Myxococcus hansupus: one gene and its partner. The protein of the gene in region 1 interacts with the protein of each later gene in a pairwise test. Links are inferred from orthologs where the notes say so. Each region holds a gene or a part of one and is shown on either strand. Other genes may lie near its edges. The genes, in order: A176_RS19455 and ndk.

What was found.
Region 2: the proteins of A176_RS19455 (region 1) and ndk interact in binary tests that used the Escherichia coli proteins (3 or more experiments, as listed by UniProt). The link is inferred for Myxococcus hansupus from one-to-one orthologs.

What each region holds. Positions count from the first base shown.
Region 1 is NZ_CP012109.1:5,048,566-5,051,806, reverse strand. Bases 211-3,136 are described here. They hold A176_RS19455 (5-formyltetrahydrofolate cyclo-ligase), read right to left. Parts: upstream 2,023-3,136; coding sequence 1,399-2,022; downstream 211-1,398. Other genes in these bases: A176_RS19450 (tetratricopeptide repeat protein), read left to right, coding at 2,489-3,136; A176_RS19460 (TIGR00282 family metallophosphoesterase), read right to left, coding at 614-1,402; tyrS (tyrosine--tRNA ligase), read right to left, coding at 211-557. In the rest of the region: more of tyrS, read right to left, coding at 1-210; more of A176_RS19450, read left to right, coding at 3,137-3,241. UniProt on the Escherichia coli protein: Involved in the removal of 5-formyltetrahydrofolate.
Region 2 is NZ_CP012109.1:4,292,071-4,295,258, forward strand. The notes cover bases 63-2,935. They hold ndk (nucleoside-diphosphate kinase), read right to left. Parts: upstream 1,782-2,935; coding sequence 1,344-1,781; downstream 63-1,343. Other genes in these bases: rlmN (dual-specificity RNA methyltransferase RlmN), read right to left, coding at 63-1,145; sucD (succinate--CoA ligase subunit alpha), read right to left, coding at 1,815-2,714; sucC (ADP-forming succinate--CoA ligase subunit beta), read right to left, coding at 2,745-2,935. Outside these bases: more of rlmN, read right to left, coding at 6-62; more of sucC, read right to left, coding at 2,936-3,188. UniProt on the Escherichia coli protein: Major role in the synthesis of nucleoside triphosphates other than ATP. The ATP gamma phosphate is transferred to the NDP beta phosphate via a ping-pong mechanism, using a phosphorylated active-site intermediate.

The DNA of each region.
Region 1 (3,241 bases):
TAGCCCTGCAGGAGCGGGTAGAGGAACTCGTGGATGGAGATGGAGACCTCGCCGCGGAAGCGCTTCTTGAAGTCGTCGCGCTCCAGCATGCGCTGCACCGAGTAGCGCGAGGCCAGGCGAATCATCCCCTCCGTCCCCAGCGTGTCCAGCCAGGAGGAGTTGAAGCGCACCTGCGTCTTCGCCTCGTCCAACACCTTGAAGACCTGCTTCTTGTAGGTCTCCGCGTTGGCCTTCACCTCGTCGCGCGTCAGCGCCGGGCGCGTGGCGTTGCGGCCCGTGGGGTCGCCAATCAACCCGGTGAAGTCGCCGATGAGGAACACCACCGTGTGGCCGAACTCCTGGAAGCGCCGCATGCGCGTCAGGAGCAGCGAGTGGCCCAGGTGCAGGTCCGGCCGGCTCGGGTCGAAGCCCGCCTTGATGATGAGCGGCTTGCCCGTGTCATACGAATACCGAAGCTTCTTCTTCAGGTCTTCGGCCGAGTGGAGGTCCACCGTGCCACGGGTCACTTCTTCGAACTGCTCCTCGGGGGTCGCCTTGCGCAGCGCGTCCGGATTCATGGCGCCGCAAGCTACCCGAAGTGCGTCGGCCGTGGACGCACTTCCGCGAGGCTGTTTCAGGTGCCCGGCAGGTGCTCCCGCACGCGGTGGATGCTCCGCGCCCGGCCCGTGGCGTCGTCGATGTCCGCCACGATGCCCTGGAGGTACACCAGCCGCTCGGCCACCTCGTAGGGCGCCGTCTTGCCCAGGAAGCGCGCCAGCGACGACTCCTTCTTCATGCCGATGACGGAGTCCAACGGCCCGCACATGCCCACGTCGGTGATGAACGCCGTCCCGCCCGGCAGGACGCGCTCGTCCGCGGTCTGCACGTGCGTGTGCGTGCCCACCACCACCGAGACGCGGCCGTCCAGGTGGAAGCCCATGGCGTTCTTCTCGCTGGAGGCCTCGCAGTGCATGTCCACCAGGATGCAGGGCGTCTGCTGACGCAGCTCCTCCACCAACCCCTCCACCACTTCGAAGGGACTGGCCTCGGTGCGCATGTAGACGCGCCCTTCCAGGTTGATGACACCCAGGGCGCGGCCATCCGGGAGCTTCACCACGGTGTGGCCCTTGCCCGGTGTTCCCTTGGGGTAGTTGGCCGGACGCAGCAACAGGTCCGGATGCTCCTTCACCCAGGGGAGGATGGCCTTCTTGGAGTAGAAATGGTTACCGCTCGTCAGCAACTGGACGCCGCTGTCGAGCAGGTAGTGGGCCGTCTCTGAAGTGATTCCCGAGCCCTGGTCGCTGTTCTCCGCGTTGGCGACCACCACGTCCACGCCATGTTGCGCGCGGACCCTCGGAAGGAGCGTGCGGACCGCCTGGAGACCCGGGCGGCCCACCACGTCCCCCATGAAGAGGACTTTCACGTATCGAGGAAGTCCCAGTCGCGGTACAGGCCGCGCAGGGACTCAGACTCCGTTACGACCAGGTCCATGTCGACGTCATCCCCCGTCGTGGGCAGCACCGGGACGACCTGGTCATTGAAGGCCAGGCCCACCCGCCGACTGCGCTGACTGGCCGCGCGAAGGGTGGCGTCGTAGTAACCGCCCCCGCGCCCCAGCCGCTTGCCTTCCCGGGTGAACCCCAGGCCCGGCACCACGAAGAGGTCAATCTGGTCCACCGCGATGAGGTCCGCGGAGTTGGTGGGCTCTCGCACCCCCAGCCGCCCCGGTTCCAGCTCGCTTTCCGACTTGATGGCACGGAAGGAAAGAATCCGCCCGTGAACATGTGAGAGCGGGTAGCAGACGATCTTTCCGTCTTGCAACGCCGCGATCAGGATATCCCGGGTAGGCACTTCTCCCCGAATGGGGGCATACAACGCCACCGTCCGCGCCTTCTGATAATACGGCGCTGCCAGGAACCGAGACTGAACCTTGAGACCCCGCGTATCGATGAGGTCCGGCGTCATCGCCTTCCGGCGAGCCGTGAGCTCTTCGCGTAGGGTCTGCTTCCTCGCCGCCGCCTCTTCCACCACCGTCTCGCTCACCGACGCCGCTCCACAGAAAAAGTCCCCCGCAGCATGGCCGTGTGCCCGGCGTCCATTGAACCCTCTGAAAGCCAGGTGGGGACCGAAATCATGTCTCCGCAGGCTTCCCTCATCCCCCGTGAGAGGGGAGGGCTTGCACATGGAGACCGAAACGGACCCCGGAATGGACGTATCGGTTCGAATTTCTGCCGAGCATCACGCGCCCCGCAGGGGACAGCCCTTGAATAAATCTACAAAACTCCCCAAGTCCTCGAATCTATTGGGAAAACCCGCCAGAGTCTTTGGAAATGATAAGGATGGGGGGCGGCGGGGTCAAGGCATCCTCGCGCGTTTACAAGGCAGGCACGGGACCTCTATGATGGAAAGAGCCCGAATCCACCCACATATGCCGCCCTCGCTATTGAACAAGGGTCTTGCGACGGTTCTTTCCGTTGCCTCCGGCCTCGCGTGGGCGGGACCGCCCACGGTGTCCAGTTCCTATCAAGGGGACGGCTATGGCGCCGTGTCCATGCGCGTGCAGGGAGACCGGCTGACCGGCACCGCGACGGGCGGCCCCTGCGGCTTCGAACCCGACACGGAGGTGCTCTCTGGCGAGTTCCAGGACAACGTCCTGGTGGGCCAGTTGTTGCTCTGCCAGGTCGGGCCGCAGTGCGAGCCGCGCGTCCATCAGTCGGCGTTGGTCGTGTTCAACCCGGAAGACGGGGCCATGACGGCGCTCTTCCGGCTCAAGGACGGGTGCCGCTCGCCCTCGCTGAAGAACGACGCGTTCCTGCTCTTGCGCCCCCTGTCCCATGAGGCGGATGCGACCGAGCCGCCCGTGCGTCCGGCGTCGGCGGTGGCGCTGTCCGACGGGGCGGGGTCCTCGGCGGCGCAGGTGGCCGCGGGGCTGGGCCGGCAGGGCGAGGTTCCTCCCTTGGAGGAGGGGCAGCGGCAGTTGGCGTCGGGGAACGCGGCGGTGGCGCAGCGGCACTTCGAGCTGGCGCTGGAGCGGGATCCTCGCAACGCGTCCGCCGTGGTGGGGCTGGGCGCCAGTCAGCTCGCGCTCAACGACGTGGGCCGCGCGGTGCGGACGCTGGAGGCGGGCCGCGGCCTGGCGCGCGCGGACGTCCAGTTCTGGCTGGCCTACGCGTACCACCGCGAGGGCAACCGCGTGCGTGCCCGCGAGGCGCTGCGCAAGGCGTTCGAGATGGGCTGGACGCCGGCGGGCCGGACCTCCGAG
Region 2 (3,188 bases), 760 kb from region 1 along the record:
GGACCTTATGTCTGAGTCTCGGCCCCGGCTTGCGTCTCGCCGCGATTGGCGAGCTGCCCGCAGGCGCCGGCGATGTCCCGGCCCCGATTCCTGCGGATGTATGCGGCGACATGGCCGTCCGCGAGGATGGCGCGAAACTCCTCCGCGCGCTCCTCGCCAGTGGTGTGGAACCCCAAGCCGGGATTCTCGTTGTAGGGGATCAGGTTCACCTTCACCGGGATGCCCTTGAGCAGTTCGATGAGCCGGTGCGCGTCCTCGTCCGCGTCGTTGAAGCCCTTGATGAGGACGTACTCGAAGGTGATGCGGCGGCCCTGACGCAGCGGGAACGTGCGGCAGGCGTCCAGCAGGGCCGCGATGTTCCACTTGCGGTTGACGGGCATCGTCTTGCTGCGCTGCTCGTCGGTGCTGGCGTTGAGGGAGATGGCCAGCTTGACGTCCGTCTCCTTGCCGAAGCGCTCGATCATCGGCACCAGGCCCACGGTGGAGACCGTGATGTGCCGGTGGCTGAAGTTGGGGCCATCCTGGGACTGGAGGATGGCGAGCGCCGTCTTGAGGTTCTCGAAGTTGTGGAGCGGCTCGCCCATCCCCATGAAGACCAGGTTGGAGAGCGGGCGGAGCGTCTCGTGGCCTTCGTTCTTGCGGACCTCGCGGTTCACCGCGTGGACCTGGGCGACGATCTCGCTGGCGGTGAGGTTGCGCTTGAGCCCCATGGTGCCCGTCATGCAGAAGCTGCAGGCCATGGCGCAACCCACCTGGGTGGACACGCACAGCGTCCGGCGGTCCTCGGCGGGCATGTAGACGGACTCGATGAAGCGCCCGTCCCGCGTCTTCCACCGGTACTTGATGGTGCCGTCGATGCTGCGCTGCTCGAGGTCCTTCACCAGGGGGATGATCTCCGCCCGGGCCCGCAGCTTCTCCCGCAGGGCCTTGGAGAGGTCCGTCATCTCGTCGAACGAGGTGGCACCGCGCTGGTGCAGCCAGCGGTAGAGCTGCGGGGCACGGAAGGCGCGCTCCCCCAGCTCCTCGGTGACGAAGCGCGACAGCGCCTCCAGGGACAGGCTGGCCACGTCCACCAGCTTGGGAGGCGCGGGAGCCGGCAGCGGCTCGGTAACTGGCAGGGAGGTGGCGGAGAGAGTCTCTGACATCGTCGTTGCGCTTAACGGAGGGCCCAGGGGCGTCCCTTCCCACACATGGGCACGGCAAGTCAAAGGAGCCCCTGCTCCCCTGCCCGCCTCGTGGACATTTCCGGGCCCGTCTCCTGGAAGAACAGCGGCCCGGGCCCGCGCCTTCTGATGCGCGGACACCGGGCCTGGAACGGCGGCCCCTTCGAGGGGGCCGGCCGGCTACTTCTGGTACGGGTAGGCGTGGATCTCCGTCTCCCGGAAGAAGTACGCGATCTCGATCTTCGCGTTCTCCAGGCTGTCGGAGCCGTGCACCGTGTTCTTGTCGATGCTGGTCGCGAAGTCCTTGCGGATGGTGCCTTCGGCGGCCTGCGCCGGGTTGGTGGCGCCCATGATGTCCCGGTTGCCCAGGACCGCGTTCTCGCCTTCCAGCACCATCAGGACGACCGGGCCGGAGATCATGAACTGCACCAGGTCCTTGAAGAAGGGCCGGGCCTTGTGGACCGCGTAGAAGCCCTCGGCCTGCTCCTGGGAGAGCTGCTGCAGGCGGATGGCGACCGGCTTCAGCCCCTTCTCCTCGAAGCGGCTGATGATCTTCCCGATGACGCCCTTCTCCAGGCCGTCCGGCTTGATGATGGACAGCGTACGCTCGATGGCCATGTGACTGGCTCCTTCTCGTGTTTGCGTTGGGGTTTAGCGCTTCTTCGGAGCGCCCCGCTTGAGGGCCTCCTGAAGGGTGGTGCCCAGCTCGGCGGGGCTGGCGGCCATCAGGATGCCCGCGGCCTCCATGGCCTTGATCTTCTCGGTCGCCGTGCCCTTGCCACCGGAGATGATGGCGCCGGCGTGGCCCATGCGCTTGCCCGGGGGCGCGGACTGGCCCGCGATGAACCCGGCGATGGGCTTGGTGAACTCGGCGGCCACGTAGGCGGCGCCCTGCTCCTCGGCGTCACCGCCGATTTCGCCAATCATGATGACGGCGTCGGTGTCCGGGTCCGCGTTGAAGAGCTTGAGCACGTCCACGAAGTCCGTGCCGTTGACCGGGTCACCACCGATGCCCACGGCGGTGGACTGGCCCAGGCCCAACTGGGTGAGCTGGTGCACGGCCTCGTAGGTCAGCGTGCCGGAGCGGGACACCACGCCGATGCGGCCCGGCTTGTGGATGTGGCCCGGCATGATGCCGATCTTGCACAGCGCGCCCGGGGTGATGACGCCCGGACAGTTGGGGCCCACCAGCCGGACGCCCGGCTTGCCCTGCAGGTAGCGCTTGGCGCGCACCATGTCGTTGACGGGGATGCCCTCGGTGATGGTGATGATGAGGGACACGCCCGCGTCCGCGGCCTCCATGATGGAGTCAGCGGCGAAGGGGGGCGGCACGAAGACCACGGACGTGTTCGCGCCCGTCGCCTTCACCGCCTCGGCCACCGTGTTGAACACGGGGACCTTGCCCTCGAACGTGGTGCCGCCCTTGCCCGGAGTCACACCGGCGACGAGCTTCGTGCCGTACTCGAGCATCTGCTTCGCGTGGAACGAACCCGCCGAGCCCGTGATGCCCTGGCAGAGGACCTTCGTGTTTTCGTTGACGAGAATGGCCATGGCGTTCTTTCCGGAAAAGAGTGCGCGGGATTACTTCACCGCGGCGACGGCCTTCTCCGCCGCCTGACGCAGGTTGTCCGCCGGGGTGATGGCGAGGCCGGAGTTGCTCAGCAGCTCCTTGCCCTTCTCCACGTTGGTGCCTTCCAGCCGCACCACGAGCGGAACCTTGAGCTGGACCTCCTTCGCCGCGGCGATGATGCCCTCGGCGATGACGTCACACTTCATGATGCCGCCGAAGATGTTGACCAGCACCGCCTTCACGGCCGGGTCCGCCAGGATGAGCTTGAAGGCCGCGGTGACCTTCTCCTTGTTGGCGCCGCCGCCCACGTCCAGGAAGTTGGCCGGGCTGCCGCCCACCAGCTTGATGGTGTCCATGGTGGCCATGGCCAGGCCCGCGCCGTTCACCATGCAGCCGATGTTGCCGTCCAGCGCGATGTAGGCCAGGTCCCACTCCTTGGCCTGGATCTCACGGGG